3 regions of the Empedobacter stercoris genome follow, and region 3 is predicted to be linked to each of the others. Evidence: riboswitches for the same ligand, from Rfam matches in the RefSeq annotation. Region 3 holds a riboswitch; each other region holds the start of a gene.
What was found. Region 3 has a riboswitch for S-adenosylmethionine ahead of NZD85_RS08030 (TonB-dependent receptor plug domain-containing protein). Riboswitches for the same ligand answer to the same signal wherever they lie in the genome.

Region 1 (11,435 bases), 1.5 Mb from region 3:
ATATCAATTATGAAATTAATGTACTAATTGATAAATACAGAAATAATGAAATTAAAACAGATGAATTGGATTTAAAAATTGATAATTTATTGTATAATCTATATAATTTAAATGAAAATGAAATAGAATTTATTGAGAGTCTATAAATTCTATTTCATTTGAATCAAACTCAAATTTTTGATATATAAAATAATTGATATCTGATTCAATATTCTTTCTTTGATTCTTAATCCCATTATATAAATCATCTACTTTTGATTCATCTTTATTATCAAATAAAGGAAATTTTAAAGGTTGTATAGCTTGAACACTAATAAGTAAATCACCAGTTCCTGTTTTGGGTGCATCACGTAGTTGATAATGCCCTATTTTAGAATTCAATAATAGAACTAAATATTTAAGATTAATATTACCTGTTAAGATACAAGTACTGTCAAGTCCGTAATTTTGATTTTCATCGAAAGAAAATCGTATAATAGAACCTATTCTTTTCCATATGATTTTCTGCATAAAAAAATCGTCCATATAAGCACAGTTCCTTAAGTTGTAAGGTGTATCTCCTTTATCTGATCTTTTTTCAAGTTGAGAATAAAATTGATCTAAATGTGCTTTAATCGCAGGGTAATTATTTATATCTATTGGTTTTATGCCCTTTTCTTTGATCCCATTATGGGACGTAATTAACCATAAATCAGCAAAATCATAACTGTATTTTTTGATGTCCCTGCCTCGTAAAATAGGTCGTATAATTTCGGCAGATTTTGGGTCTTGCTTAATCAGTTCTTCACGCTTTTTTCCATCAATAATAAAGGCATCATTAAATCCAGTTTTAATCCCGTAATTTATTCTAATATCCCAATCCTTTAAAGGTGTGCCAACTGCCTCAATTTTAGCTTTTATGCTTTGCTCTATAGGTGATAAAACTACCCAACTGTCAGATGAATTGAAGTCGATTAATGTTTGGTTTTGTCTAAAATAATCCCCCAAATTATTTATTACTTTTTCTTTTACGATACAAGCAAGAGTTCGGTATTGATTCTGTTGTTTTTTAAACATTAGAATATTAGTATCAACTGTTGCAGAATCAAATATTTGAATTCCTCCAAAATCAATTAAGACTTTAGGATTTGTTTGCTCAATAAAATATTTTCTTAAACTCTCTCCATAGGCAGCACGCATCCACTTATTGGAAGTAATAAAAATTAAGCATCCATTTTGTTTTAAAATATTATTTCCTAATTCGTAAAACAAACTATAGATGTCTCCCGTTTTTGCAAATGAAGCATAATTTAATTTTTGAAGCATATTACTTGCTTCTTTCATTTTTTGTAATTGAATATAAGGCGGATTCCCGATGATGACATCAAATCCAACATAAGAACCATCATCTGCTAATACTTCAGGAAACTCGAAGCGCCACTCGAAACTATTCTGAAACATGACATTGTCCAAAATTTCTTGTTTCTCTTTGGTTAATTTCTCTGCTTTTAGTTTCAATTTTTTTAAATTGTCTCTATCTGCTTTTTTAATCTTTTCTCCGAATAATGTTAAGTTATCTAAACGTGATTTTTCGTTTTCATATTCACCTACGGCTTTAGATATTTTTTCTTTGATTTTAGCATCTAAAGTTGTTCTAAAATTATTTTTGATGTTTCGGATAATGGTTTCTACTTCAGCTTTTTTTGCTTTACTATTCGTGTGTTTGTACTCACTAACCGCAGTTTTATAGTCGTTTATTGAATATGTAACTTCTTTATTTTTAAACGCTTGTTTTAAACTGTCGTCTAGCTTAAATCGGTGAACTAACGAATTACCACATTTAATATTGATATCGATATTTGGTAATGTTTGCAATTCGCCTTCAGTTGTGTAATATGCATTCTTTAACAGCTCTATCCATAAACGTAAACGACAAATATTTACTGAATTGGGATTGATATCTACTCCAAATAAACAATTCTCAATTAGGGTTTGTTTTTCATGAAACAATGTTTTTTGAATATGAAGACTATTTACATCTTGTCGATTATACTCGAATAATTCACCCTCGTTATAAGCAATATATAACTCATCATTTTCAATTGAAACTTCACACGGTATTCTTTCACCTTGTTCATTAGAAAGGATTCCTAATTCACTTTTTACAGCAATTAATTCATTTAAAGCAGAAACTAAAAAGTGCCCAGAACCTACAGCGGGATCACATATTTTTAAAGTATTGATGGTATTATTTAACTTGATTCTATCCTCTTTTTTAAAGAAACTTTGACAATAAGCTTTTACATCTTCAAAAGTTTCGATAGAATGATGGTATTCTGCTTTGAATTTATCCACCACAGCCTCTCTAATCGCTTCTTTACACATAAACATTGTAATGTACCCAGGTGTATAGAATGAGCCGTCTTTGTATCCATTAATTTTCTCGAAGATTAGACCCAAAACCGAAGCATTAATTAAGGTTTTTCCATTTTGTTCATCTTCAATATCTGTATTGGCATCAGCCGAAAAATCGTATGAATCTAAAAATCGGAAGATATAATCGAGCGTATTTAATTTACCATTTAATTTTTTACCGTTATTATCTTTTAAAATTGTACCTGAAAAAACTTGCATTTCTTCATCTTTCAGTGCAGTAATATCAAATGTTAAACGCTCCATTTCACTATGTTCAAACAAACTACTGTTTAGATAAGGGATATTCTTGAAACGTTCCTTGTTTTTATCGTGTCTTTCATTTAATGGTCTTGCTAATGCTGAAAAGAATAAATCGTTTAAAGCATCATAACCATTTAGAAAATTAAAATTTAAGAATTTGTATTCTTTGGATTTGTTATAACTGACTAACTGTGATTCTAGTAATTTAAGAAATAGAATACGGTTGATCCAATTAATACATAACTCTAACCCTACATTGAAAGCTTTCTCTGGAGAATTTGGTATATTCGTTATACGATCTAGATAACTTTTATCTTCTAATGTATAAATTGTATTTTCTAGTATAGAAGCATAATCACGTTCTTTAGGATCTTTTCTTACAATTATCTTTTTAGACCCTGTTTTCTCTTTTATTTCTTCTAAACCGATAATATGAAGTAACTCTTTGTAGAAATCATTGTTTAGCTTATTACTATCATTACCAAATGATTTACCTAATAAATGCGTATCAGAAAATAATTTATATAGGTTACTAATTTTAGTATCATTGTATTTTGTTATTTCTTTCGTGTCTAATTTAATGTGTACATAGGGAAGTTTGTCTTTTACCTTCTCAATATAAATTGCGGCTATTTCTTTATAGAATAGCTCGTTTTTAGCAGTGTCTTTTAATCCATCACGGAAACGCGCATATTCTTTTATTAATTCTGTATTTTTATAAAAATAATCGTAAAAGTCTTCCCCTTTGAAAAAGAACCATTCAATCCCATTGGTAACTATAATTTGCTTTATGTTATTATTCTTATAATCGATCCGTTCGCGTAAATAATATAATAAAACTTCTTGTAACGCTTTTTTATTGATATTATTCGTTGAAATAAATTCGGCTTTATTACTCGGTCTTTTGGCTTCTATAATAACACCAACATCACTTTTAGCTGTCTTATCTAAATAAATAGCTAAATCAATTCGATCTTTGGTATTGATTAAATTCTTTTGATAAAATGTATTGGTTAAGAACTTCTTTATAGGTTCTTTTAAATGTTCTTCAGATTCATTTCTACTATCACTAATTCCAATCGATTCTAAGCAAGCTAATAATTCAGATTTGAAATTTTCAACTTCTTTGCGGATTGGCTTAAATTGGCGATAAGCGGGATTTAATGCTTTAACGATAGATATCATTTCATATTAGTTTAGTTATTAAATATAACAATATATCTATAAAGAAATAAAATTTTAACATATAAAACTATCTAATAATTACTTATAAAGTTTAGTGTTTTTAAATATTTATCTCTATAATAATATTGTTATAATATTTTGGCCGCATCAAGAATGAATAAAACTAAGATTTATATCAAAAATGCTTAAAAAGCTCTTATCCTATAATTTTTTAGATATTCATCATAATTGGTGAGTTTGTTTAAAATGCACGAATTACATCAAACTCGTTGGAAATTCTTCTTCAATCATTTCAATTGATTCTATAGTTGATTTTCTTTTTCTGTTTTTATATAGTATTCTACATCTATTATTCCGTTATATCTAGTTAGATTAGAGTTCAATTCAGAATTACTATTTTCTAAACTAATAATCTTTTTTTCGAGTTCAGAAATTTTATCAAATTCTTTCTTTTTTAAAAAATCAAATATTCCCATCGCAATTAATTTTCTTGATACAACAAAACTACATAGAGCGTTACAATCTGATTTACGTGAAACCGTAAGTTTATAAAAAATTCGTTTTAATTCTTCTACAATCATTTTAATTGATTCAATTTTTAATTGTTCTTATAGTCGTAATCATTACCTTTATTCCAAAGTAGATGCTATGTGTTTTCATGTAAAAGTTACCAAAACAAAAGAACAGATTGAAAAGAAATCGAGGTTGAAATTCAAACCCGAGGTTACATTTACGCCAAATCCTCATTTCAAAGGTTTTGATCATCCAAAGTTGCCTGTTATCACCAATCAACAAGATTTTATTCATTTGTTGGAATGGGGTTTAATTCCGCATTGGGCTGGAAATGATTTTAATTCGAATAACACCTTAAACGCACGTATTGAAACTATAGATGAAAAACCATCTTTTCGAGATGCTTACACCAATCGTTGTGTGATATTGGTTGATGGTTTTTATGAATGGCGACACGAAGGCAAAGACAAAATCAAATATGATATCGGAATCAACAATAATTTGATGTGTTTAGCAGGATTGTATTCAGATAACACGTTTACGATTGTTACGACTGAAGCTGTCGGCATTATGGATTATATCCACAATACAAAACATCGAATGCCTGTTGTATTTAATGATGGTGAAAACTTAATGAATTGGCTTAATTGTAAACCTATTGTACCATTTACAGATTTCAGCTACCAGCGTGAAGATGGTCAAGTGAGTTTATTTGGATAATTCGGATTTTATATGTCGAAATAAGATTTTTCGGACATCCTTATTATCTTGTTTTTGTTCAATAAATGATTTCATTTCGTCTAGATTATCAAGTAAATGATCGCAATAGCCAAAACCTTTGTAAACTCCTTTTTCAATTAATACAATACCTTTTTCATTTTCAGTTCTTCCAACCAATTCAAATAAAAAGTCCTTTTTAGGTAAATGCACTGTTTTCAAAAATTGACGAACTCTTTTGTTGTAAAGTTTCACATCTTCCTTATTTACACAAGCTCCATTACATTCTTCTAAACTATATTGAAAACAACTTGATTTGGTTTTATATAAACCATTTACTTTTTGACAAAGCTTATATTTATCTGTAATGTAAAATAAATAATCTTTTGCTTCATTTTGTGATGTAAATGAAATGATTTCGTTCCCAGAGTTATCAATTTTCTTCACAATTAATGCATGATAACCATCCGAATTTATTTCTTTATATAATGCGTAAAAGAACTTAATCTTGCGTTGAGCTCGATTAAATATTGGCAGATTTTGTTTGATTAATTCAGATTCTCTCAACAAAGCAATCAATTCATTTCCTGTATTTTCAAATTGTATAGAATGCGTAAAATGCTGAAGTTTAATTTCCTTTTTATCAAGTGATTTGAAATGCTGAATCAATCGTTTTCTAATGTCAATACTTTTTCCAATGTAGATAATATCTTGCTTGTCGTTGTATAAATAATACACGCCACAAATATTTTTTGGAACTTGGTCAACCAACATTTTCAATCTATCATTCAGTACCATGGCACAAATTTACTGAATCAATTTCTAATTATTATTTTTTAACACTTTTCCGCGACACCTTGTAGCGCTTTATTTGCTCAACTTTGTAACATGATGTATGCTTTAGTTGACTGCAATAATTTTTATGCTTCGTGCGAACGAGTATTCAATCCGACGCTGAATGGAAAGCCAGTTGTGGTACTTTCTAACAATGATGGTTGTGTGATTGCACGCAGTAATGAAGCAAAAGATTTAGGAATTCCAATGGGTGCTCCTGCTTTTGAATACGAGAATAATTTTAGATTAAATAAAATCAATGTTTTCTCTTCAAATTATGCTTTGTATGCGGATATGAGTAATCGTGTGATGACTATTCTGAAATCCTATTGCCCTGATATTGAAATTTATTCGATTGATGAATCTTTTCTTCTTTTCAAAGGCTTTGATAACTATGATTTGGTGAAATGTGCACAAGAAATTAAACAAAAAATATATACCATTACCAAAATTCCAGTTTGTATTGGTATTGCTCCTACAAAGGCTTTAGCTAAAGTAGCAAATCGAATTGCGAAGAAATTTCCGAAACATCATAACGGCGTTTATATGATTGATTCGAAAGAGAAAATAAACAAAGCTTTAAAATGGTTAAAATGTGAGGATATTTGGGGAATTGGACGACGTTTAGCTAAACGTTTATCTTATATCGGATGTCGTAATGCATATGATTTCACCTTGCTTGAAGATGAATACATCAAACGAAATTTCTCCATCGTCGAATTGCGTTTGAAAAAAGAATTATTAGGCGAAAGCGTTTTAAAATTAGATGAAGTTCAACGCAAAAAATCAATTGCCACAACTCGAAGTTTTGAGAAAACAATCAATGATTATGAAAATCTGAAAGAGCGTGTTTCTACTTTTGCTGTTTCTTGTGCCGAAAAGCTTAGAAAAGAACAATCAAAATGCAACATTATTACTGTTTTTGTGATGACCAATCGTTTTGATGAAAAGCAATCATTTGTTTCAAACTCATTAAGTACAACCTTAGATTTTGATTCGAATTCGAGTATCGTTTTGTCAAAAACAGCTTTATTTTTATTGGATAAATTGGTTCCTGCAGAAGGCAAAGTTCCTGATTATAAAAAAGCTGGCGTTATCGTTTCCGCTATTACGCCCGATAATCAAGCACAGATGAATTTATTTCATACAGAATCTCCAAAACATAAAGCGTTGATGAGTGTGATGGATCAATTAAATGCAAATTATGGCGATCATATGCTTAAATTAGCTTCTCAAGATATACATAGAAAATGGAAAATGAAGCAAGAACGATTGTCACCTTGCTACACAACAAGATTTACAGATATTTTAAATGTTTATTAAATGGTACATTTTATTCAAGTTCCGAAATTCTCAGAAGAGTTAATCAATATCCCTATCAAAACAGATGGTGAAAAACGATTTGTTCAATTTTTTGGTGATGTTTCAGCAGGTTTCCCCTCTCCTGCTGCTGATTTTGTACAAAATAATATTAGTTTAGATGAAATTTTACTGAATCATCCCGAAGCAACTTATCTTAATCGTGTGGGTGGCGAAAGTATGTATCCTGAATATCTGAAAGGTGATTTACTTATCATTCGATCTGATATCGAACCCAGACATCATGATGATATTGTGGTATCGGTCAACAATTCCGAATACACGTTCAAACGTTATGATGACATCAACAAACAATTGATTTCTCTAAATCCGAAATACAAAAATTGTATTCAATTACAAGATGAAGATGTTGTCATTATTTTGGGTGTGGTTACCGATTTGGTGAGGCATAAGAGGAATTAAAAAAAACTATAAACTATTTTGATAATTTATATATAATCAATAATTTTATATCATAATTCAATCATCAAGAGTACATAAGGTACACCAACCGAGTTTAACAAACCACGGTGGTAAAGCGATGAGGGCTGTTCAGTCAAAATATTGTTACTCCCTTTATTCTTAATGATTGATACTGTTTAATAAATTAAAGTATCAAAACAATGGAAAATTTAACTGAAAAATTTGAAAAAAACTTGATTTCACTTTCAGATCAAGAAGTAATTAACTCCTTCAATAAAGAGGTGGGTAATACTGGATGGGTTGCTGCACGAGCTCACTTTCTAAAAGCACTAACTAATCAATTCGAATCAAGAGAAATTGACTATTCAATCATTAAAAATGAAAATACAATTTCTTTCGCGAAAAAGGTTTTACTAAAGGAAAAAAAATTACACTATTAAAAAACATGAGCCGATTAGCATAAATAATCGGCTCATTTTATAAATTTATAACAATTCGTAAAGCTTTACCTCTCCTCCATTTTTTTCTTCGTAACTATTCGCCCAAGTAAAATAATCATATTCAATTTCTGACCAACTATTAGCTTCATATTCGAACCCATAGTTTAGGTTTACTTGATTCAATTCAATCGAAACTTGCAACCGATCTTTGTCTTCAAAATCAATTGATTTATCAAACAGCGTATTGTTATTTAGTTTTTTTAGTACAAGTTCAACCAAATTATTTGGATTATACTTTTTAATAACATCATCTAACATTATTTCGCCGACAATTACAAGGTCTAACGCTTCATTGTAACGATACAAAACCCAGTAATTTTTTAATGATTGAACTTGATCGATTTCAAAATCAGAACAGGTACAAAACGTGACATCAGAATAAACTTGACACATCAATTTAAGTTTTGATAAATATACTTTTTTATTTCAAAAGCTTCTATCCTATTCTATCTCTTTGTTATACATTTATTATCCAAACGACTTATTTTGACGTTGTGAATATTTATGTTTGTTATTATCATTACAAATAGGCTTAATAGGAAGTAATTATCTTTTGTTATGATTTTATTAGCAGTAAAACGATTAGTATATTTACAACTTTAGTACAGAATAACAATATGGCGAAGAAAGTACAAACCAAAAGTACAGAAGAAATCCTGTGGGATGCAGCAAATAAATTACGTGGTTCGATAGAACCTTCAGAATATAAACACGTGGTATTGAGTTTAATCTTCTTGAAATTTGCAAGTGATAAATTCATCAAACGCAGAGAAGAATTGATTGCAGAAGGTAAAGAAGCCTTCTTAGAAATACCAGAATTTTATCAGGCAGAAAATGTATTCTATTTGCCTGAAGAATCGCGATGGGATTACATTATTGAAAACGCCAAACAAGAAGATATTACGCTTAAAGTAGATACGGCACTTAAAACCATAGAGCGTACCAACAAATCATTGGAAGGTGCATTACCTGATAATTATTTCTCTCGATTGGGATTAGATCAATCTAAGTTTTCGGCTTTGTTGGATACCATCAACAACATCGATACGCTTCGTGATGAAGCTCAAGATATTGTGGGACGTGTGTACGAATATTTCTTGAGCAAATTTGCCATTGCCGAAGGAAAGGGAAAAGGAGAATTCTATACCCCAAAGTCGATTGTAAACTTGATTGCCGAAATGATTGAACCCTACAAAGGAAAAATCTATGACCCTTCTTGTGGTTCGGGTGGTATGTTTGTACAATCGTTGAAGTTTATTGAGAAACATCAAGGAAACAAAAAAGATATTTCCATCTACGGACAAGAATTAACGAATACAACGTTTAAACTGGCAAAAATGAACTTAGCCATTCGTGGGATTTCTGCCAATTTAGGAAACAAAGCAGCCGATACGTTTGGTGACGATCAGCACAAAGAATTGAAAGCCGATTACATCATGGCAAATCCGCCCTTCAATTTAAAAGATTGGCGCGCTGAAAACGAATTAACAGACGATCCGCGTTGGACGGGTTACGAAGTTCCTCCAAAATCCAATGCCAACTATGCGTGGATTTTGAATATGATTTCGAAATTGTCGCAAAACGGTGTCGCTGGTTTTATCTTAGCCAATGGCGCCCTTTCGGGTGGTGGTGAAGAATACAAAATCCGTAAACAAATTATTGAAAACGACTTGGTTGAAGCGATTGTGATTTTACCAAGAGCGATGTTTTACTCTACAGATATTTCGGTAACACTTTGGATTTTGAACCGTAATAAAACAGAACGCACCGTAGAAGTAAACGATGGGGTGAAAAACTATCGTAACCGTGAAGGTGAAGTCTTGTTTATGGATTTACGCCAAAAAGGAGAACCGTTTGAAAAGAAATTCATTCAGTTTTCGGAACAAGATATTGAGCAAATAGCCGCAACGTATCATAACTGGCAACAAAAAGAGGTTGAAACCACTTACGCGAATGAACCTGAATATTGTTACAGTGCTTCTTTAGAAGAAATTCGTAAAAAAGATTATTCGTTAGTACCAAGTAAATACATTGCGTTTGTCAACCGTGACGAAAACATCGATTACGATTCCCAAATGCAGTCGTTGCAAACCGAATTGAAAGACTTGTTTCAGCAAGAAGAAGTCTTGAAACAAGAAGTAGCAAACGTATTTAAATCGTTGGGCTATGAGTTATAAAAAGTTGGGTGATTATATTCAACAAGTAAATAATCGTAACAGAGATTTACAAGTTGATACATTGCTTGGTGTAAGTATTACAAAAAAACTGATTCCATCCATTGCAAATACGGTTGGAACGGATATGTCTACATATAAAATTATTGAAAAAGGACAATTCGCATACGGAACCATTACATCAAGAAATGGAGATAAAATATCTATTGCTTTAGCTGATGAATATGAAAAGGCTTTAGTTTCTCAAATCTATATTGTTTTTGAAGTAGTTAATACAAACGAATTACTACCTGAATATCTGATGATGTGGTTTTCTCGACCAGAGTTTGACCGATATGCTCGTTATCATTCGCATGGAAGCACAAGAGAATCTTTTGATTGGGAAGATTTATGTGAAGTAGAATTACCTATTCCATCCATCGAAAAACAACGCGAAATTGTAGCCCAATACCAAGCGGTAGCAAACAAAATAAAAGTCAACGAACAAATCTGCGAAAAGTTAGAAGCAACGGCTCAAACGTTATACAAGCATTGGTTTGTGGATTTTGAATTCCCTAATGAAGAAGGGAAACCTTATAAATCTTCGGGAGGGAAAATGGTTTTTAATGAGGAATTGGAAAAAGAAATTCCGGAGGGATGGGAGGTTGTAAAAGTAAAAGACTTTTGTGATGAAATGAAAAACGGAGCTACTCCTAGTAGAGATAACTTAGATTATTGGAATTCAAGAGATATTCCTTGGTTAAAAACAGGTGAAATATCAAACAATGTAGTATTAGATTCAGAAGAATACATTTCAAAGGAAGGGTTTAAAAATAGTTCTACTAAAATAATTCCGTCTGATTCAGTTTTAATGGCAATGTATGGTGCAACAGCTGGTCAGTTAGCGTATTTAAAAAAGGAAGTAACAACTAATCAAGCCTGTTGTGCTATGATAAGTAAAGATAAGAATAAAATGTCTTTTTTATATTATGCTTTATTAAATCAGCAAAATCATATTGTTACACTTGCTAATGGTGGAGCACAAGCAAATTTAAGTAAACAAATTATTGAAGAATTAGACTTGATATTACCACAA
Region 2 (11,435 bases), 1.1 Mb from region 3:
CGAAACTAACGCATAAGGAAGATTTTCTTTGATCCATTTTGTCGCTTCAAAAAAGTCGATTGCATTTCGGCGATGTTCTTCCATTCCTGTTGCAACAGGGAAAATATTAACATCAAAAATGATGTCTTTTGGATTGAATTTTACTTGATTGACCAATATATCATACGAGCGTTTTACGATTTCAATACGACGTTGGTAATTATCAGCTTGACCTTTTTCATCAAATGCCATTACAACAGTTGCAGCACCGTAACGTTTGATTTTTTTGGCGTGCTCGATGAATAATTCTTCTCCTTCTTTTAAAGAAATAGAGTTGACAATTGCTTTTCCTTGTACATTTTTTAATCCAGCTTCGATGATTTCCCATTTAGAAGAATCAATCATGATGGGAACTTTTGAAATATCAGGCTCGGAAGCAATTAATCGTAAATATTTTACCATTGAAGCTATACCATCAAGCATACCTTCGTCCATGTTGATGTCGATAATTTGTGCGCCACCATCTACTTGATCACGCGCAACTTGAAGTGCTTCTTCAAATTTTTCTTCTTTGATTAATCGTAAGAATTTTTTTGAACCAGTTACATTTGTGCGTTCTCCAACGTTTACAAAGTTTGAATTTTCGCGTACAATTAATGGTTCTAATCCAGAAAGTTGAATTTTTACGCTTGACATGCAACATTGATTTTTCGAGGTTCGTATTCTTTTGCTAAATCTGCCATTAATTTGATATGATCTGGTGTTGTTCCGCAACAACCACCAATAATATTGACCAATTTCTTGTCTAAAAATGGACGAATATGTTCACGCATCATTTCTGCTGTTTCGTCATATCCACCAAAAGCATTAGGTAAACCTGCATTTGGATATGCACTTACATAAAAAGGAGCTTTTTCTGCTAAAACTTCTAAGTATGGAATTAAATCTGTAGCACCTAACGCACAATTTAAACCAACTGAAAGTAAATCAATATGTTCTAAAGAAATAAGGAATGCCTCAGTTGTTTGTCCAGAAAGTGTGCGTCCAGATTTATCTGTTATCGTACCTGAAGCCATTAATGGAACGTTGATTCCAGTTTTTTCGATCGCATCTTGAATTCCATAAAATGCTGCTTTAGCATTTAGGGTATCAAAAATAGTTTCAACTAACAATACATCAACACCTGCTTCTAACATTGTTTTAGCTTGTCGAAAATAAACATTAGCTAAAGTGTCAAAATCGATGTCACGGTAACTTGGGTCATTCACTTGAGGTGAAATCGATGCTGTTTTATTTGTAGGACCTAAAGAACCAACAACAAATCGAGGTTTGTCTGGAGTAGAATATTCCGCACAAGCTTCTTTCGCTAAACGAACGGCTTCCGAATTTAATTCATCAACTAAATCAACCATATCATAATCAATCATCGAAATGATATTCGCATTAAATGTATTTGTTTCAATTAAATCTGCGCCAGCAGCTAAATACTCTCTATGAATATCTTTGATAATTTGTGGTTGTGTTAACACCAATAAATCGTTATTTCCTTTTAAAGATGTATGGAAATTTCTGAATCTTTCTCCTCTGTAATCTTCCTCTTGCAAATTGTGCTTTTGGATCATTGTTCCCATAGCACCATCTAAAATAACAATACGTTCTTTTAGTATATCGTTTAATTTCATTTTACTATTTTATTAAAACCTTATGGGAAGAATTGCGAGGTAAGTCCTTATCTTTCTCTTTTTTGAGTAGGATGTAGCACCCAACTTTCCTTTGGGTTGCCAAGATATCTACGGGCCTAATCCCTCCATCTATTCTTTATAAGGTTATCTGCAAAATTATCCATTCCTTTTAAAATAAAAAAATGATAATCATTATAATTATTATTTGAAGAAGACATGTCAAAATAAGTTAATCATTCCATAAACTTAACCTGATTATTTTTGGTTGTAAAATCATTAACATAGAAAAATATTCTTACAATACGTTAATTGATGTAAAAAATATCTTTAATACTTATTTAAGGTGTTTTAAATTAGAATATTATTAGGTTTTTTGAATTTTCCAGAATTAATTAGAAGATTTGTTTTTACTTTTTAATCATTTTTATAGAATCAAATCATTAAATAATAAAAATTTTAGAAAATAATTCTGAAATTAAATCATATTAGAACTTTAATTAGAAAATTATAAACAAATGTATGTTTTAATATTTGGAAAATTGAAATAGTTTGTACTAAATTTGCCCTCAGAAATAGCTCAAGTAAAATTTTATATTTTATCAAGAAAAGTGGAGGGAAATGGCCCTAAGAAACTTTAGCAACCTGATTACAATCAAGGTGCTAATTCCATCCTGTTAAGGGAAGATAAATAACTACGATAACCATCATTCAGTATTATTCTTAATACAACTGATTCAATTGTTATTATTTTAAAATTTCCTTTTTTCTTCACATTTTCTGATAAAATCAATAGTAAAGAAATAAATAAATGAAAAAAATAAATATCGGATTATTCGGATTTGGCGTAGTAGGAGAGGGGATTTATAAGGTTTTAGAAGAGAAACCACAATTAAATGCAGCGATTAAAAAAATTGTAATTAAAGATGATTCAAAAACACGAAATGCACCAGCTGAATTATTTTCAACAAATGCAGAAGATATTTTAAATGATGATGAAATAAATGTTGTGGTAGAATTGATTTCTGATGCAGATGCAGCTTATGATATCATCAAAAAAGCTTTTGTTAATGGGAAACATGTCGTAAGTGCCAATAAAAAATTGATTGCTGACCATCACAAAGAATTATTAGAATTACAAGAACAAAACAATGTTTCTTTCCTTTATGAAGCCTCTGTTTGTGGTTCTGTACCAATTATTCGAAATTTAGAAGAATATTTCGATAATGATTTATTGAATTATGTTTCTGGAATCGTGAATGGAACAACAAATTACATCTTGACTAAAATGGCGAATGAAAATGAATCGTATCAAGATGCTTTGAAAGCAGCACAAGAAAGTGGTTTTGCTGAAGCTGATCCAACGGCAGATGTGGAAGGTTTTGATGCAGCGAGTAAATTGTCGATTATTACATTACATGCTTTTGGTAAAAAAATTGAAGTAGAAGCTATTATTCGTAAAGGGATTACTGCTTTGAAAGTTGAAGATTTTAAATATGCGAACGAAAAAAATTACACAATTAAGCTAATTGCGAATTCAAAAATAAATCATCAAACAGGAGAAATTACGTCTACAGTTTTACCAACTTTTGTTGAGCTTAATAAAACGATTGCTTTAGTAAATAATGAATACAATGGTGTATTGATCGGAAGTTCGCTTTCCGATGAGCAGTTTTTATATGGAAAAGGAGCTGGGCGTTTCCCTACATCTTCAGCGGTTTTGAGTGATATTTCTGCGTTGAAATATGACTATAAATATTCGATTCGAAAATATGAAAATCAACACGAGGGTATTTTTAATCAAAATGGGAAAAAACGTGTTTACATTGGATTTGAAAACCAAACAGATGATGTTTCAAGTTTTTTTGAGGAAATAGAAGAACGTTATCAGAGTAAAAATTACAACCATATAGTTGGTGTAATTGATATTGAGAAGCTTAAACAAAAAGAAATTATAGAAAATACAAATCTTTCAATAATTGCTTTTGAGTAATATTTAGGATAAAAAGCCTTAAATTATCTTGAGGCTTTTTTTAAATCTAAAAATGTCCCGTCCTGAAATAGCGATACAAAAAAGAAATCGTTATTATGGAAGAAAGAAGCAATTATGTCAAACGTACTCAGCGCGATTACAGTATGTCTTTTAAGTTGAATGTTGTAAAAGAAATTGAGTCTGGGGAATTATCTACTGTGGGCGCTTGCCGTAAGTATGGCATCCAAGCCCGAAGTACAGTTATGAGTTGGCTCAGAAAATTTGGTACCTTTGATTGGGAGAACCAAACACCCTCGAATATGCCAAAGTCACCAGAACAAAAGATCATGGAGCTTGAAGCCCAAGTAAAGCTTTTGCAAAAGCAGAAGGCTTTCCTTGAGAAACAAGCTTATGTGGCTGATAAAAAAGCCATTATTTTCGATATGATGATTAACCTTGCCGAAGAGGAATATCAAATTGATATACGAAAAAACTCACCACCCGAACTATCGACTCTTTCCGAATGGAACAAAAAGAAACCATAAGTTTCTCCTGTGAATTGTTCGGGGTTGACCGACAGGTTTATTATCGTCATTTGAAACGAAGAGCAAAGCGGCAACAAAATGCACAGCAGGTTGTGGATTGGGTAGCAGAGCTGCGAATGATTCATCCAAAAATGGGTGGAAAGAAACTGTATTTTCTTTTGAAAGAGAAACTTGAAAATTTAAGAATTGGCAGAGACAAATTCTTTGACTTCTTAAGGGCTAACCATTTGTTAATCATTCCCAAAAGAAGTTATCACAAAACTACCAATTCGTATCATCGTTTTAAGAAACATAAAAATTTAATTAAAGATTATCAATGCAGAAAACCAAATAATGTATGGGTGTCGGATATCACCTACTTGGGAAACAGAGAAAACCCAGCCTATTTAAGCTTGATAACCGATGCTTATTCTAAGAAAATCGTAGGCTTTGATGTGTCGGATTCTTTGGCTACAGCATCTTGTTTAAATGCTTTAAAAATGGCATTGAAAAAAGAAAACCCGAAGAGTCTTATTCATCACTCGGACAGAGGTTTACAATATTGTTCCGATGATTATCAAAAGCTATTGAAAAAGCATAAAATCCGTTGTAGTATGACACAAGAATCAGATCCTTATGAGAATGCCATAGCCGAAAGAATCAATGGAATTTTAAAACAGGAATATGATATTGATAAATTTAATGTAGATTTGAATACAAGAAAGATTTTGGTCAAACAAACCGTAGAGATTTATAATGAGTTAAGACCGCATTTGTCAAACTATTATTTAACACCGATGCAAATGCACCAGCAACAAGATTTAATACCAAAATCGTACAAAAAGAAAAACAGTACAAATACGAATATATGTACTGTTTAAAATAAAATTTTATTGGTCTAATCCTGTATCATTTTTTCAGGACGTTACAAAATTAGGGCCTTTAAAATACTTTTCCAATAGGATTTTAAATGATTTGTTTTTAATAAGTCCAGAATAGGTCATTTCTATTCTAAGATCTTTTGAGATTAAAACCCAATACGGATAATTAATCTGTTCGTTTGTTGAAATAAATTCCTCAACAAAAGCATGTAGTTTTTCTTTAGGTTGATAAACTTTTTCTAAAAAATAAATAGTATCATGCGACTCTGCATCTACTTCTAAATAATAAACTTCGTTATTTAAAAAGTGGAATAAACTCTTATCTTTTTCAATTTGTTTTTTTTTGAATTAAGCAATAGCTGCACCACTTTGTTGAAAAAAAGAGCAATATAGGTTTCGGTTTTTCATGGAAATTAGAATTTAATTTATCGAATGAAATTTGTGCTTGACTATAAATTGATAACAGTAGAAAAATGATGTGTAATTTTTTCATTATTTTAAGTTATAACGAATTCCGAAAAAACCACGAGTACCCTGCATTGCTGTATAACTGTAATCATTTGGTTCAAAAATAACATCATTCCTACCTTGTGGAGGTGTTACGCCATTTCCCGGTTCTCCAAAAGGATCCCACCAACGAGCAATGACATCACCTTTTGGTAAGACATTAAAAAGATTTTTTACGCCACCATAGATTTCAATATTGTTTTTAAATGATTTGGTAAATTGAATATTTGCTATAAAAGTTGGTTTTGAATATTCTGGACGATAATCATTTTCCACACGAGGTAATTTCATTTTGTCATTATAATTGGCGGTTAAATCAACACTTAAATTTTTTTTGAATGCATAACTTGCTAAGAAATTTCCAGACCATTTTGGAGCATGATATTGTACTTCTTTTTTTCCATTTTCGTTTTTGTACACATCCATATAGGTTGCGCCAAGCGTTATTTTTAGCGGAAAATCAAATGTTGCATCTATGTTCAAAGATACCCCTTGAGAAATTGCGTGTCCGTTTAAATTGTCGTAGATAATCTTTGTTTCATCTGTGTCTGTGTTCGCAATAATTTTATTTGTGAAATAAGAATAGAATGTCGTGAAATCAAAGTTTAATGCTGCAAAAGAAGTAGGTAATTTGAATACATAATTAATATTACCATTATATGATTTTTCAGGTTTTAATTCATTTTCAAAAACTACTTGTCTAGCGCCAGTTAATGCACGATGATCTTCTGTGAAAACATTTACAACACGAAATCCCGTACCAAAACTAGCTCTAAAAGTATGATAAGATGAAGGTGAAAGTTTGTATGCAATTCTTGGAGAATGTATTCCTTTATGTGTTTTATCGTAATCAAATCGATAACCAAGTAATAGTTTATTTTCAGCATTCAAAGTCCATTCGTCTTGTAGAAAAACACCAGGAATAGGAGTATTCATTGGATTGTTCTTGATTAGATTATTATGTTCATCATATTCTCCAGTACCTCTTGTGTTATCATCGTAATACGTATATTTAAATGAAGATCCTAAAAGTAAACTATGTTGTCCAATTATTTTATTCCAATAAGCTTGAGCAAAAATAACTTGTTGTTTTCCTTGATAAGATTCTGAACCATAAAATGAATTCTGTTGATGAAAATTATACGAAAATTGAGTTATTATTTTCTCTTTTAGAGGTAATTGATACATTCCGATCGCTTCAAAACGATTTGTCATAATACTTTCGCCATAAACTTCATCACCTCCTCTATGTAATTTACGTTTCCAGCTCGTTTCACCTCCCCAACGATCTTCGTATAAATAGCGTAAAGCAACTGATGCTGTTCTATTTTCTTGACGTTCAAAATCAAATTTATTGAATAAAGTGACACGATCTTGTAGAGTTACATCCGTAAATCCGTCGTTATTTTTATCTTTTTTATTTCCATATTTAAAGTAATTAAAACCAAATAAACTATTTACCTTTTCTCCTAAATTATATTTGTATCCACCATCAAGATTGGTTTCTAACCATGAAGTTGTAAAAGCATCTATAGATAATTTCGGAGCAGATTTCGGAGATTTTGTAATCACATTAATTATTCCTCCCATAGCTTCTGTTCCATAAAGGGAAGATGCTGGCCCTTTTACGACTTCTATTCGTTCAACCAAAGAATTCGGAATTCCACTCAATCCATAAACTGTAGATAGAGAAGAAACAATAGGCATTCCGTCTATTAAAATCATGGTGTAAGGGCCTTCCATTCCATTTATATGGATATCTCCAGTATTGCATACATTACAATTGAGTTGAGGTTGAACTCCATTGATTAATTGTACAGCATCAAAAAGTGATGAGGTTGGATTTTTTTTTAAAAAATTTGTAGTGTAAATTTCAATAGGCACGGGGCTATCAGATTTTTTTATAGCTTTCATAGTGCCTGTAACTACCACTTCATTTAATTTTTCGGTAGAATCTTTTACTATTAAACTATCATTATTTATGTTTTGGGAGAGTGCAAGTAATGGTAAAGTTGAAATGAGGATGCTTAAAGTATTTTTCATGCGATATTTATTAGGCTAATTTAAAAGTTAGACAAATCTAATAAAAATATTTATTAAATGAAATTTAAATAATTTTCTATATTTTCAGTTATATTTGTTTTATGAATTCATTAGTCGAAGAAAATTACTTAAAAGCATTATTTCATTTATCTGGAAATGGAAAAGGAGAAGTTAATGTAAAAGAGTTAAGTAAGCATTTAGAGATAAAAATGCCTACGGTAAATAGTATGATGAAAAAATTAGCTGAAAAAGAATTGGTGATCTATGAATCGTATAAACCACTTCGGTTATCTGATAAAGGAATTTTGAAAGCATCTTTGATTGTACGAAAACATCGATTAACGGAAATGTTTTTGGTCGAAAAAATGGGATTTGGTTGGGAAGAAGTACATGAAATTGCAGAGCAAATAGAACATATTCAAAGTCCTTCTTTTTTTGATAAAATGGATGAAATTTTAAATTATCCCAAATTAGATCCACATGGCTCGCCAATTCCAGATAAATATGGAAATGTAGAGTTTGTTCACTATAAAAAATTGTCTGAATTTCAAAAAGGAGATTTAGTTGAAATTTGTGCTGTTATAGGTTCTTCGGATGAATTTTTAAAATATCTGAATTCGAAAAACATTCAGCTAAATGATAAAATAAAGATCATTTCAATTGAGGAATTTGATGGAACTATGACGGTAGAATTTCTTGAAACAAATGAAGTTGAAACTTTTAGTAATCATGTAACGTCAAGGTTGTTAGGTAAATAATGATTGCGCAATTAATATTTTCAACGTTATTACTCTTATATTTTTTAGGATTTGGATTCCTTTTTCAAAAAATATTCCCAAAAATAAATTCGTCAATTTCTTTTGTTATTTTGAACGGGATGATAGGAGTAGGACTTCTCAGTTTTCTACTTGCATTTTTTATCCCTTTAAATTTTACTTACGAAGCAATTTTAATTCTTATTTCTATTCTTTCCTTAATTTATCATAGAAAAGAGGTTCAAAAATATGTGAAAGAGTTGAGAAATATTTCACGATATTTTTATATATTTTCTTTTTTAGGCTTGTTGGTTGCAACAACTTATCCGTTTATTTTAGACCATTTTGGTTACTACATTCCGACGATAAAATGGTTGGATTTTGCTGGTTTTGTAAAGGGACTTTCTAATTTAGAATGGGTTTTAGCACAAAATAGTTTTTGGCATATTTTACAAGCTGCTGTTAACGAGAGTTTGGATGTTTATTATCGATTAAACATAAGTTTATTTATTGTTTTTAATTTATATGTATTTGATAAAAAGTGCTACAAATTGTTGTTTTTTAACACTTTGTTTTTATTTTTTTTAAATTCTCCTTCTCCCGATTTACCTGTTTTTGTTATAACAATTTTACTAATTAATGAATATTTAAATCAAAAAGGAAAAGTTTCAGACTATTTATTTTATTCGACAATTTTGGTTGTCATAAAACCAATTAGCATTTTTCTACTGATTTTTTTCTTAATTGAATATTTGAAGAATAAAGAATATAGATTTTTGAAGGATAAAAACATTCTTTTAATCATATTTTTTACTTTTTTGTTTTGTTGCAAAGGAATTATTGTTTCTTCAAATCCTTTATTTCCTATAAGCTTCAGTTCTATTGAAAATCTCCAATGGAGTTCGCCGAAAAGTATGTATGATATCTCGAAATTAAATGGAAAGTTTATTCCTCTAAAGGATTCTTTTACATTTGAAGAGGTAATGAAAATGAATTCATTTGAATATTTATATGCAATTTTGTTTCAGAATGCTGTGCGGTCAATTATATTATTATTCATTATAGGATTTACACTTTTAACAACAATAATTAGTTTTTTCTACAAAAAATCGACCATTCAATTATTAATATTTTGTTGCTGGATAAAGTTATTTGCAATGCTATTTTTATCGCCTCAATTTAGATTTCTTTTAGATATTTTGGTTATTGATGTTGTACTAATTTTAAGTATTTTTAATCATAAAACCTATTTTCAGTTTTCAAAAGGAATAAGTTTTTTAGGTGTCTTTGCAGTTTCTCTTTTTATTTTATTTCCAAACTTAGGTAGATTAAGTTCAAATTCAATACGATCTTTTTCTTATCAAAAAAAAATAGAATTAAAGCAACTTTTACAGCCAGGTACTTACAGAGAAATACCAACATTAGAAAAAAAAATAGGAAATATTTTATATAATTACCCTACAAATTATCCCTTGATTTATAACTCTCCTGTACCTGCGATTAGTACTTCGACTTTGAATAGTTATTTAATATATAATGGTTATCCGCAACAAATAGATTCTTTAAATGTGAAAAATGGATTTTATTTTGTTCAGATGAATGAAAATGAACGAAAAAAAATAACTGAATTTTTGATGCAAGAACAAAAAAAGCAAGCTAATTAGCTTGCTTTAAGTATTATTGTGCTTTACCTTTTACTCTGAAGATTTTACGAGAAGAGGTTGCATCATTAGATGTGATTGTGACAGATTTATTAAAATCCCCTGCCATAGAACCACTCGAATATTTTACTGTGATATCTGCAGATGCGCCTGGAGCTATTGGGGTTTTAGGGTAATCAGGAGCTGTACATCCACAAGATCCTACAACACTTTTAAGAACTAAAGGCTTGTCTCCTGTATTTGTTACTTTAATTTTTGAAGTAACATCTGTATTCAATTTAATATTCCCAAATTGAATTTCTTCTTTATCTAAACTAAGCGTTTGAGCAAATGCACTCGAAATACCTAATGCAAAAACACTTACAAACATTAATTTTTTCATAACGATAATTAATTTATAATCAAAGTTAAGCAAATAATCCAAAAAAGAATGCTTTTTTTGTATTTTAGTAAGTATAAAAAAACATTAATATGAAAACAGTAATTATTCCATTATTACTTTTAACTTTTAATAGTGTCGATGCGCAGATATCTTCAACAGCAACTGTTAATGAATATAATTTGCAAACGTTAGTAGCAGAATTGAAACAACAAAAATATACAGATGGTTCTACAAATAAGAATGAGTATTTTGATGTAAACTTTTTACCTGCGAGTATTGATGGCTTCAAAGAAAAAGAAAATTTTAGATATAATGCCTTATTTGATGATTTCGAATTTTTACGCGATGGTTATTTATATAAAATGAATAAATATTCTGATCAAATAATTAGGTTTGACAATGGGAAAATTTATAAGTATGTAAATTTTATAGAAGGAAGTGTGGTGTCTTCAAGGTATTTGCAAGTATTAACACCAATGGATGCTAAAATAGTACTTTACAAAAAGTTAACGATAGATGGAATTGATGGATTAGGAGCAAGTGGTTTAAATGCTTCAAATAAAACAAGTTATTATAAACAAGATAAATTACAGATTGGATTTGATGATAAATTGTTTAACGTACCAAAATCAACAAAAAAGTTTGGAGAATTTACTGATAAAAACGTAGCAGAAATTGTAAATAATAATAAACTTAATCTGAAAAAAGAGCAAGATTTAATTTTACTTATCGAGTTGTTGAATAAATAAACAAATTCTTTATTAGTTAAGAAATATTGGGCAGATTGTGTAAATTTGCCCAAATTTGTTTTTAAGTTATAAATAAATAATGGAAATCGCATCGAAATATACGCCGACAGAGGTAGAAGGAAAATGGTATGAATACTGGATGGAGAAAAAATATTTTAAATCTACACCAGACCAAAGAAAAGCTTACACAATTGTAATTCCACCGCCAAACGTCACAGGTGTCTTACATATGGGACATATGTTAAATAACACGATTCAAGACGTTTTGATTCGTCGTGCACGTATGCGTGGCTTCAATGCATG
Region 3 (11,435 bases):
TGTTTTCGGATATGTCGAATGCAGATGCAGAAAAACGTGCAAGAGAAGTATTAGATCGTGTTGAGATAGCACGAACAGCATTGAAAAAGTATCCTTCAGAAATTTCTGGAGGTATGCAAAAACGCGTTGCTATTGCACGCGCTATTGTAAATAATCCAAAGTATTTATTTGCCGATGAACCTAATTCGGGTTTAGATCCCAAAACAGCTTTGGTTATCGATCAATTAATTTATGATATTACGAAGGAATACAACACAACAACAGTTGTCAATACACATGATATGAACTCGGTAATGGAAATCGGCGATCATATTGTTTTCTTAAAAAATGGTTTCTTAGAATGGGAAGGAACAAAAGACGAAATTTTAGTCGCAGATAATCCAAATGTGATTGATTTTGTATATTCGTCAAATCTCTTTAAGAAACTGAGAGAAGCTCTATTAAAAGAACAATAAAATCAATTAAAATAAAAATTCTATGAAAAAATTAATTTTAACAGTAATTGTTGGTTTAGCTGCCAATTTTGCAACAGCTCAAAATATTAATTTTGGTTTAAAAGCAGGTGCTGTTTTCAACACAGACAAAGGAGAAGTTTGGAGCGATGCAGGAAATATTTTCAAAAAAGATGGTAAAGCTGCTACAGGATTTCAAGCTGGTGCTTTAGCTCGTGTTTCTTTGGCTGGTATTTACATCCAACCAGAATTATTGTACACACAATTCAAAAATGAATATAATGTATTAGATAAAAATGATAAACCTCAAGATATTGGTATTACAAAAAAACGTATGGATATTCCTGTAAACGTTGGAAAAAGATTTTTAGGAATCGCTCATGTGCAAGCAGGTCCAGTATTTTCTTATTACTTTGATGATAAATTATCTGTAAAAGAATTTACAACTGCAAAACAAGACGAATTTAATGTCGGAATGCAAATTGGTGCTGGCGTAGAAGTTTCTAAATTATTATTCAATTTACGTTACGAATTTGGTTTAGGAAAAGTTGGTTCAGAAATCGTAAATGGTAACAATAGAGAATTCAATACTGAAAATCGTCCACAAATGTTAAACTTAACAGTGGCATATTTATTCTAAAAGGTTGTTTGTAAATAAATTTATTGGATATATTTGTCCCAAATTGTATTTTTGCAACCTCGTAAATTATTAAAATGGCAAAAAATAATAAAAAAGAAGAATTCGCGACAGAGCAATTCGTAGAAAAATTAGACAGAACAGCTTTCAACGTAGAGTTCTTTGTTGAAAAATATGCTAAAGCAATTGGTATTGGTTTAGGAGTAATTATTGTAGCTGTTTTAGGTTATTTTGCTTACTTAAAATTAGTCGTAGAACCTAAATCAGAAGATGCTTTCAAAGAAATGGTTCAAGCAGAACGTCTTTTTGATCAAGATTCTATTAATGTAGCATTAAATGGTAGCGCTGGAAGTTTTCAAGGTTTACAACAAATAGTTGATGAATACGGAAATACAGATGCGGGTAATTTGGCTCGTTTTAAAGCGGCAAGTTCATATTATAAATTAGGAGATTATGCATCTGCTGTTAAATTATTAGAAGAATTTGATACAGATGACAACGTAATGTTAGCGCAAAAATATGGTATGTTAGGTAATGCATTAGTCGCTTCTAACAAATTAGAGGAAGGTTTACCTTACTATGTAAAAGCTGCTGAAGCAACAGAAGTTGAAACTTTACAATCGACATATTACACAAAAGCAGGTGAAATTGCAATGGAGTTAGGTAAAAATGCTGATGCATTAAAATATTTCCAAGCTTTGGAGGGTAAATATCCAAATGCAAACAATGGTGAAACAGCGAAGTTTATTGAGCGTTTAAAATACGCCTCTGAATCTGCGAAATAATTCACTTTCAAAATAAGTACAAGCCGAACAATTTGTTCGGCTTTTTTTATTGATACAAATCAAAGTTTATCCTAAATCATTTTTGTATTTTTACCCTTCAAATTAGAAACAAAATGGCAACAGAAAATAAAAATTTATCTCAATATAATAAAGCAGAATTACCAAATGTAGCGGGATCTAAATTTGCAATCATTACATCGGAATGGAATAATCATATTACATTTAATCTGCGTGATGGTGCAAAAGATACGTTGATCGATTTAGGTGCTAACCCTAATGATGTTACGTTGTACCAAGTTCCAGGTAGTTTCGAGTTGATTTATGGTGCAGATAAAGTCGCACAAACGCATCCAGATTTAGACGGAATCATTGTTGTAGGATGTGTTATTCGTGGTGCAACAGCGCATTTTGATTATGTTTGTCAAGGTGTAACACAAGGTGTGAAAGACTTAAATATTAAACACGATATGCCAATTATTTTTTGTGTATTAACCGACGAAAATGAACAACAATCAATTGATCGTTCTGGAGGAAAACATGGAAATAAAGGTATAGAAGCAGGTGTTGCAGCTGTTATGATGGCCGATATGAAAAAGAAATTAGGTAAATAATCTCTTTTATATCTAAAACTTTTTCAATGCCAATTGCAGAAGATTTTCAATCTATTTTTATAAAGAATTGGGAAATTTATTTCTCTCAATGTGATCCGACTGGAAAAATGAAATTGACAGAAATGGCAAATCTTTTTCAGTTAACAGCTTCTGAACATGCCATTAAAGGTGGTTTAGGCTTTTTCGATTTGCAACAGTACAATCAATCTTGGGTAATGAATCGACTTCGAATTGAAATTGATGAATTGCCTTCTTGGACAGATTTTGTTGAAGTAAAAACATGGATTGAAGTGTTGAAAGGAGCTAAATCTATTCGTGATTTTACAATCGAGAAAAATGGTAAAAAGTTGATTGGAGCATCAAGTTTATGGGCAGTTTTTAATACTGTAAAACGCCGCCCTGATCTTCTTCAAATTGATTCATCTCATATTGAACGATTTCCTGATTTGAAACCTACAAAATTGGAAAACAATGTTTTGACCAGCAATTTTGAAGCTACAGAAATTATACATTATAAAGTTCAATTCTCGGATTTAGATATTGTAAAACATGCCAATAATACCAAATATTTGGAATGGTGTCTCAATACAATCGATACGAATATAATGTTAGAACATCGCATTAAAGCGATTGATATGAATTTCTTGAAAGAATTAAGTTTAGATGACGAAATCGAAATTCAGAAATTAGAAACAGAGAAGTTGATTCAGTTTAAAATTGTCAATCAAGAGAAAATAAACTTTGTTTGTCAATTAGAGTTGAAATAACATATTTTTATTAAACAGAATTATAACAATAAAAAGGTTTCAATCGAAACCTTTTTTAATTTATTCTTTTATCAAAACAAACTGAATAGAATCTGCCGTTTCAATCTTCTTTTGATTTTTATCCAATTGTCTTATCTTTCCTTCTTCAACCAAAAAAGCATTCGGAACATTTGCGATTTCTGGTAAAACAATTGTTTTTCCATCTTCTTTCAATTGAAAAACCCCAGTTGTCATCACTGCATAATTATCTATTCCTAAACGTTTAGTCGCATACACATAACCATTATTTGGCAATAATTTAATCTCCATTTCAACCTCTTTACAATCTTTTTCAAAACAAGGTAAAGTCCCTTTATAAATTCCATCAAATTGAATCGAATTTTCCATTGATAAAGTATCCATTTTCAAGGAATCATTTGCATTTTCTACTTCTTTATTCACCGACTCTGTTTCGTTTTTACAACTTGACACAACGAAAGCTGCGATTGTAAATGTGGCTAAAAATATTTTTTTCATCTTTTAGAATTTAAGTTAAAGGTAAGTAAATTTTAACCAAAAAAAATCCTTCCGAATATTTTCAGAAGGATTTATATGATGTTTTATAATCTTATTCGATTAGAAAATTTCTTTCGCTGCGAAGTGGAAAGCAGCTTCGATAGCAGCATTTTCGTCAGAATCAGAACCATGAACAGCGTTAGCATCGATAGATTCAGCGTATTTAGCACGGATAGTACCTTCTGCAGCCTCAGCTGGGTTAGTAGCACCGATTAACGTACGGAAATCAGCAACAGCGTTATCTTTTTCTAAAACTGCAGCAACGATTGGTCCAGAAGTCATGAACTCAACTAAATCCTTAAAGAAAGGGCGCTCTGCGTGGATAGCGTAAAATGCTTCAGCATCTTGTTTTGCTAATTGAGTCATTTTAGCCGCTTTGATTTTGAAACCAGCGTCAGTGATGTCTTTTAAAATATCTCCGATGTGTCCTTTTGCAACTGCATCAGGCTTAATCATTGTAAATGTAATGTTTGCCATTTTATTGAATTGTATTTATTACTTAATTTTTGAGGTGCAAAATTACAAAAATGATTCGAATGTTTTTGTTTTATAATTAAAATTTCTTGTTTTAATAAAAAGAGTTAATTATTATTCATTTAAGATTGTTTCAATTCGATAATATTTCTTATTTTTGAGAGAAATCTAATAACTTATGAATACAAATAATCTTTCCACATTTCATCATAAAACAAAACTCAAAAAGGTTGGTGAAAAATATTTTCTGCCTTTCGAAATTTGGAATTATTTAGATTTTGGGCTGATGTTTGCACTTGTTTTATTCTTTATTTATGCATCAAGTGAAATCAATATTATTTTTATTTCATTGATTGTAATTTTTGGAATTCGAATAATAACGACAATTAAAGACAGATTTTTTGTAGAAATTAAAACATCAAAATCGTTGAGTGAGAATATTAATTTAATCAAAAAATTAGCGCAGCGTCAACATAATTTTACGCAATCATTGGACGAAGAAGGTTTGTTTCTTTTTGAATATTCGGAACGAAATATTTTTTATAAATACAATTACCGAAGAAGAGATTATATCGAAACAGTTGTGATTTATTGTGAAGACAATTCGATTTGGGTGAACTCTTTTAATCAACGTTATTTCGGAATTTTTAGAAGATATAATCTAAAACAATGGATAAAATTACTGAAACTAAAAAGCGAGAATTAATCTCGCTTTTTGTTATTTAATATCTTTATTTTCGATTCGTTTATCAAAATAGAATAAGATTATTCCGAGTGCAATAATTCCTAAACCGAATAAGCTTTCTTTTGGTTTTTGCATCAATACAAAATAACAGATGTACAAACTAAATGCTAAAAAAAGAGCGGGTAAAACGTAAAAGAATTTACTTTTTATAATCGTTAATTCATCCTGTTTAATGAAAAAAGCTGTACAAACAGCCAACGTTGCTAAGATTTGTAAAACGAAAGATGTGTAAGTGAATATTACTTCAAAATCTCCTGAAAAAATCAGTAAAATACTAATTGCAGTATGCACCCATATCGCACGCACGGGGATTCTATTTTTGTTCTCTTTTGCCATAAAACTCCACAATTTATTTTCGCGTGCTGTTGCTTGTGTCAATCGAGATCCAATCCACAAATAACCACTAATAGTTGCGATCAATTGTAACGCGATAAAACAACTTACCCATTTTACATTATTTCCAAGTAGATTTGCAAACGAGATATTTGCTACATTTTCTTGCCCCGACAATGCTGCTGCTGAAGCATGTTTTAAAAAAACATAATTTAATAAAACGTAAGAAATCGTCACAAAAACAACGCCTATAAACAATGCTTTTGGTAAATTTTTCTTTGGTTGATTAATTTCTTCCACAATGTAAGAAGCCGAATTCCAACCTGTATAAGCAAAAGTAACATACACCAAAGATGTGGCAAACGCAGGAAGTAACAACTCTCCTTTCCAACTCGAGTCAAAAAGTATTGCATTTGGTTGTACTGCAGGAGTATAATAAAAACCAATCGCAATTAAAAAGATGATGAATACAACTTTCAGAATTGTAAATATATTTTGAAACTTACTACTTAGATTTAAGCTAAATGATTGAAATATTGCTACAATTAAAATCATTGCAATGGCAAATTCTTTTCCGAGGTCAAATCCAAAAATATTAAGGTATTTTCCCATTGCCAAAGCAGCTAAAGAAATTGGAGCCGAGAAACCAACGAACAAAGAAATCCAACTTGATAAATAACCAAAAAGTGGATGAAATGTCCGAGATAAATAAATATAATCTCCTCCAGATTGTTTGAATTTTGAAGCTAATTCCGAATAAATAAATGCGCCCATCAAAGCTAAAATCCCTCCAATTGACCAAAGCAATAATATGGAAGTCGTATTTTTAAGATCCGAAATTTGATAACCTAAACTCGTAAACACACCAGTTCCAATCATATTCGAAATCACTAATGCTGCTGCGGTTTTCCAACCAATTTTAGAATGTGCCATACACAAAAAAAGTGTCAATTGAAATGTTGAATTTACATTAAAATTGACACTTTAAATATATTATTATTGATTAAAATTTAAAACTTGCACGTGCAAAATAATACGCTCCTGTCATTCCCATTTGTACTGGTGCGTGTGGAAAAACACCATAATAAGAATTCTCGTATACTTGCTTGTCTGGGAAAACATCAAAAAGATTATTTGCTCCAATTGTAAAGTTAAAATTCTTCGTGATATCAAATCCAATCGATGCATCTGTCACTACTTTTCCTGTATGTTCTTGCACACTTCCCCATGGATATCCATCCTTTGTCACTTTACCGAAATAGGTGTTACGCACCATAAAATTGAAACCTGAAATCGAATAATTCAATCCTAAAGTTGCTTTAGCTTTTGGACTCAACGATTCAATAATATTCACTTGATCTGGTCCAAAAAACTCTTCAGTCGGAATTGTTAAAGCTTCAGGGAAATGGTATCCCACAATTTTTGTCTCGTTAATATTTGCAGATAAACTTGTATTTAATTTTCCTCTACCCAAACGCGTATCATACGAAATCACTAAATCCAATCCCTTTGTTTCTGTGTCAATCGCATTCGTAAAAATACGTGCTGTTGCAACATTGTACTTTTCTAAAATAGGATCTGTGATATCAGAAGTCAAGACAATACGATCATCAACTCGGATAAAATATCCATCTAAAGTAATGAACAATTTTGAAGTCGGACGAAAAGTTAACCCTAAACTTGCATTGATTGATTTCTCTTCTTTTAATTGGTCTAATCCAATTTCTCTCGAAAGATCAGATTCATTTCGAATAATTCCTTTTGTAACTAAAACTTGATCTCCGTTATCATTTAAGAACAAATCTGTGTACGAATTACTGAAATATTTTTGTTGTAACGATGGCGCTTTAAATCCTGTAGAAACAGCTCCACGAACCGAATATCCTTTTGCATATTCATATCTTAAGGCTAATTTTCCATTAATTGTACTACCGAAATCTGAATAATTCTCAAAACGACCTGCTAAATCAGCAGTGAAATTTCCGAATTTTAATTCTCCATCCACATAAGCGGCAACAGAATGTCGATCTCCTTTTACTGCATTCAAAGGTGAAAATCCTACAAAAGATTCTGATCCAGAACCAGAATAAGATGCTTCATCTCCAGCTTCGATTTTATATTGTTCAAAACGGTACTCTCCTCCAAAAGCTAAACTAATGTTTTGATTGATTCGTTTTGAGAAATCTAAGTTTACCGTATTTTGTAAAAATTGATGTTTACCAGCATAAAAATCGGTTGGTGAATCAAGTCCTAATGATTGGTTGATTGAATTTTCTAAATCATATTTAAATGAATTTAACCCAAATGAATTGCTCAAGTCGATTTTCCATCCATCGTACGAATAACGTAATCCTGTCGAATTTGAATAATCATTCACATTTGATTTTAATGTCGCTTGAAATCCTGTTGGATAAATTTTCAACGCATCATCAGACAATTCGCTTGGTAATCTTCTAAATCCAAAACCTTCTCCTTGTCGCAACGAAACACCTCCGAAAGAATAAAAATCCAATCGATCATTAATTGCTGTTTCAGCATTCACAAAAAATTGTTGATTCTTGATTGCCGCATCACCAATTTGAAATCTAAAATCTTTTCTTGATAATCCTAAAGCGGCTATCTTCGCATCATCCGCAGCTCGTGCCGCATCTGGATCATCAGCGAAATCATATGCAAAATTATCTCCAAAAATATCTAAATTATGATCTTTCGAACGATTCGTTTTTTTACGTTCACTTACAACCGCAGAAAGCACAATCGAACCAGACTGACCTAATTTTGTGCCGAAACTACCATTAAAATTATACGTTTCACCATCGTTACGCGAAGTTTGTCCGTAAGTCAACGACGCATCACCTCCAGGTTTAGATTTCAGCACTATATTCACAACACCAGCAATTGCATCAGAACCATATTGCGCAGCTGCACCATCTCGTAAAACTTCAATCTTGTCGATAGCAGAAATTGGAATTGCACCTAAATCTGTTCCAACAGAACCATTCCCAACCGTGTTTTGATAATTAACCAACGATGTGGTATGACGTCTTTTTCCATTCACCAACACCAATACTTGATCTGGTCCCATTCCACGTAAAGTCACAGGATCAACGTGCTCTGTTCCGTCTGCAGAAGACTGTCGAACCGAATTGAAAGATGGTATAACGACGTTTAAGATATCATTTACACTCAACTGAGGCGAAGACGTTTTTAATTTTTCAACATCAATGATGTCGACTGGAACCGATGAATTAACAACTGTTCTTTCAGAAGCACGACCTCCGATTAAAATAACCTCGTTAAGATTTGTTTCTTCTTTTTCTACTTCTTGTGCAAAAAGAGTTGATGCGCAAATAAATGCGAATGAAGCAAGTAAAAATTTGTTTCTTTTCATTTTCAATTTTTCATAAAACTTTCAAGAAACCAACAGATAAAAGTGAAATACTTTTACTCATCTTTCCCTTTGATAGGTTGGATTTAGCACCTTAGATTATAAGTCATCTGGTTGCTAAGGTTTCATCGGGCCAATCCCTCCGCCTTTCTTGATAAGTTATGCAAAGGTAATGTTAAAAAACAAATTTGCAAACAAAACTCTATTAACTTTATAGAGTTATTTAATCAAATGAGAAATATCCAATTCTTGACTTTCTTCGAGATTCATCATCGCGTTGATTCGTTTGAATGAGGTGAAATTTTCTAAATCTCTTACTTTTATATTTTTCTCCATAATTTCTCCTGTTTGCAACAAAGCCTCTCGCATTGTACCTTTCAATAAACAAGAACGAGGCGTTACCCATTGCGATCCATCATAAAAAACGATATTCGAATAAATACAATCGGTAATATAATTTGATTTAACTAATACCAAATCATCTGTTTTTGATTCCTTTACATACTCATCGAAAAACCAGCGGTCCAAGTATTTGTAGGTATAATTTATTTTATTTTCAATTTCAAAAAGTTGAATGGTTTCAATTGGTTTGATTTGATACGGTAGAAATTCTACTGATTGAATTTCGCGGTCATACACTATTCTAACTTTATATTTTTCATCTGTTAAATCTTCAGGTAGTTGAATAATTTCTTCTAATACTATCGGATTAATTTCAGTAAAATTATCAGTTCGAGTACGATCAAATCTCGCTTGATGATATTCTAAATGGCGTAATTGTTTGTTTTCACAACAAATGGATTCAATAAATTGGAACATATACTTTTTGGATTAATTCTTCATATTCTGCTTTCGCTTTACTTTTTGCTGTGATTCCTCCTCCACTCTTGAAAATGAAATCGTTTTGATTATTTTCTATAAAACGAATCATCACTGCACTATCTAAATTTTCGCCATCGAAAACACCAAAAACTCCTGTATAAAAATTACGTTCGTACTTTTCAGCTTCTAAAATAATTTCAACGGTTTTCTTTTTAGGCGCCCCACAAATAGAGCCTGCGGGCAATAGTTGATCGAAAATTGTTCCCAAATTCTGGTAATAATCTTCCTTCAAGTCTCCTTTTATTTCAGAGCTTACTTGTAACAATGTTTTATCATTTGTTTTCAATTCTTCTATGTAGCGATAATCTGTCACCTCAACATTTTCGGAAACCAAACTCAAATCATTTCGGATTAAATCCACAATTGTAGCATGTTCGGCAGCTTCTTTTTCATCATCTAAAATCAATTGTTTAGCGTGTGGAATTGACGCATCAATTGTTCCTTTCATTGGATTTGAAAAAATTTTTTGATGTTCTATTTTCACAAAACGTTCGGGTGAAAAGCAAACAAAATCATTTTTATATTTCAGTTTATATTTCGCATCCGAAAAAGTATAAATTTCGTCTAATGATAAGTCTGTTTCGATTTTTGTAGGAAGCGTTAAATTCGTCAAATATGAATTTCCAAACAAAAGATTATCGTGCACATGTTTAAATTTTGGCAGATATTCATCGAAGGTAATTGGAAATTTTTTAAATTCGAAAGCCTTTTCAAAAGTTTTTTTTTGAGTACAGTTGATTTCAAATTTAATCTCTTCTGATAATTTATTCAACGGAACAATTTCTCCATTTTCTTTTAAAAAATCAATCATAAAAAAAAAGGGAACTTTTGCAGCTCCCAATTCATTCATTTTCGTAAAAATCGAATGCTTTGCTAACATTCGATAAAATTAATATTATTCTTGATTTGTACCAAGTAGATCAATTTCTGTTTTTTGATCATCTATTAATAAAAAATCTTTCACTAATAAATAGGCCATAATTTGAGCAATAGGAAATGTTGCCAAAATTCCGACGAAACAAATATAAGCGCCTATTTGAGATAAAATACTGTATAATAATACGGTTAACAATATGTACCAAAAATTTTTCATTCCAATTTTATACGATAACTTAATACTGTCTATGACACCATAATTCCCGTAATAAATAATGTAAGGAGTGAAAAAAGTAACCACTGAAAGTAGAATTCCTATGATTATAAAAAGTGGTAAAATCGCAAATATGGACAAACTAAAAAGAGGTGCAAACGATTCGTTTTCATTAACTAATAATCCAAAACCACCCATTAAAAGTACAAATGGAATCATTAACAACAAACTGAAACCTAACATTAATAAAAAGAACGGAATGAATCGTGTCCATTTTTCAAAACCTTTAAAAAAATCATTAAATTCAAATGATTCACCATTTTCTATCTTATCAACCACATGTCCGTATCCCATTTGCAACGGAAACATTACCAAATAAGGACCGATAATCGTCACAACAGAAAGTATTGAAATAATAGCCGAAACCAAAGTAAATAATGCAAATTGCAGCCAATTATCACCAAAGATTTTAAACGACTGATTAATATAATCACCTAATCTAAAATCAAATTTATTTTGTGTTGCACGACTTACTTTTACTTGATCTAATGTTCTATTCATCGTTTTATGAATTTTTTGGATTTAAAAAATGTAAATTTGCCTAATCAGTAGAATAAAATTAAGAATTGTTACAAAATGAATGCAAACGATTTATTATCAATCATAAAAAATAGACGCTCTATATTTCCTCCACAATACACGCAAGAAGAAATTAC

Region 1: linked by a shared signal. The riboswitch ahead of NZD85_RS01105 (hypothetical protein) and the one ahead of NZD85_RS08030 (TonB-dependent receptor plug domain-containing protein) in region 3 are both predicted to bind S-adenosylmethionine.
Region 2: linked by a shared signal. The riboswitch ahead of NZD85_RS02675 (homoserine dehydrogenase) and the one ahead of NZD85_RS08030 (TonB-dependent receptor plug domain-containing protein) in region 3 are both predicted to bind S-adenosylmethionine.

The regions. Positions count from the first base shown of each region.
Region 1 is NZ_CP104209.1:229,497-240,931, reverse strand. It holds gene NZD85_RS01140 (TaqI-like C-terminal specificity domain-containing protein) at 1-146, shown strand, start outside; gene NZD85_RS01135 (type IIG restriction enzyme/methyltransferase) at 130-3,840, opposite strand; gene NZD85_RS01130 (hypothetical protein) at 4,143-4,421, opposite strand; gene NZD85_RS01125 (SOS response-associated peptidase) at 4,489-5,073, shown strand; gene NZD85_RS01120 (GIY-YIG nuclease family protein) at 5,062-5,868, opposite strand; gene NZD85_RS01115 (Y-family DNA polymerase) at 5,959-7,227, shown strand; gene NZD85_RS01110 (LexA family protein) at 7,228-7,686, shown strand; SAM-I-IV-variant riboswitch at 7,743-7,837, shown strand; gene NZD85_RS01105 (hypothetical protein) at 7,887-8,126, shown strand; gene NZD85_RS01100 (hypothetical protein) at 8,172-8,579, opposite strand; gene NZD85_RS01095 (type I restriction-modification system subunit M) at 8,804-10,363, shown strand; gene NZD85_RS01090 (restriction endonuclease subunit S) at 10,353-11,435, shown strand, end outside.
Region 2 is NZ_CP104209.1:570,794-582,228, reverse strand. It holds gene metH (methionine synthase) at 1-675, opposite strand, end outside; gene NZD85_RS02680 (homocysteine S-methyltransferase family protein) at 663-1,661, opposite strand; SAM riboswitch class I at 1,706-1,806, opposite strand; SAM riboswitch class I at 2,255-2,352, shown strand; gene NZD85_RS02675 (homoserine dehydrogenase) at 2,470-3,651, shown strand; gene NZD85_RS02670 (helix-turn-helix domain-containing protein) at 3,747-4,175, shown strand; gene NZD85_RS02665 (IS3 family transposase) at 4,154-5,035, shown strand; gene NZD85_RS02660 (TonB-dependent receptor plug domain-containing protein) at 5,528-7,585, opposite strand; gene NZD85_RS02655 (metal-dependent transcriptional regulator) at 7,687-8,343, shown strand; gene NZD85_RS02650 (LIC_10190 family membrane protein) at 8,343-10,004, shown strand; gene NZD85_RS02645 (DUF1573 domain-containing protein) at 10,018-10,383, opposite strand; gene NZD85_RS02640 (hypothetical protein) at 10,473-11,132, shown strand; gene NZD85_RS02635 (valine--tRNA ligase) at 11,212-11,435, shown strand, end outside.
Region 3 is NZ_CP104209.1:1,686,690-1,698,124, forward strand. It holds gene NZD85_RS07985 (ABC transporter ATP-binding protein) at 1-455, shown strand, start outside; gene NZD85_RS07990 (porin family protein) at 478-1,092, shown strand; gene NZD85_RS07995 (tetratricopeptide repeat protein) at 1,167-1,874, shown strand; gene ribH (6,7-dimethyl-8-ribityllumazine synthase) at 1,988-2,485, shown strand; gene NZD85_RS08005 (acyl-[acyl-carrier-protein] thioesterase) at 2,512-3,252, shown strand; gene NZD85_RS08010 (copper resistance protein NlpE) at 3,313-3,768, opposite strand; gene NZD85_RS08015 (nucleoside-diphosphate kinase) at 3,868-4,284, opposite strand; gene NZD85_RS08020 (hypothetical protein) at 4,460-4,987, shown strand; gene NZD85_RS08025 (APC family permease) at 5,000-6,292, opposite strand; gene NZD85_RS08030 (TonB-dependent receptor plug domain-containing protein) at 6,363-8,750, opposite strand; SAM riboswitch class I at 8,805-8,908, opposite strand; gene NZD85_RS08035 (aminotransferase class IV) at 8,967-9,566, opposite strand; gene NZD85_RS08040 (aminodeoxychorismate synthase component I) at 9,550-10,509, opposite strand; gene NZD85_RS08045 (hypothetical protein) at 10,525-11,280, opposite strand; gene NZD85_RS08050 (nitroreductase family protein) at 11,356-11,435, shown strand, end outside.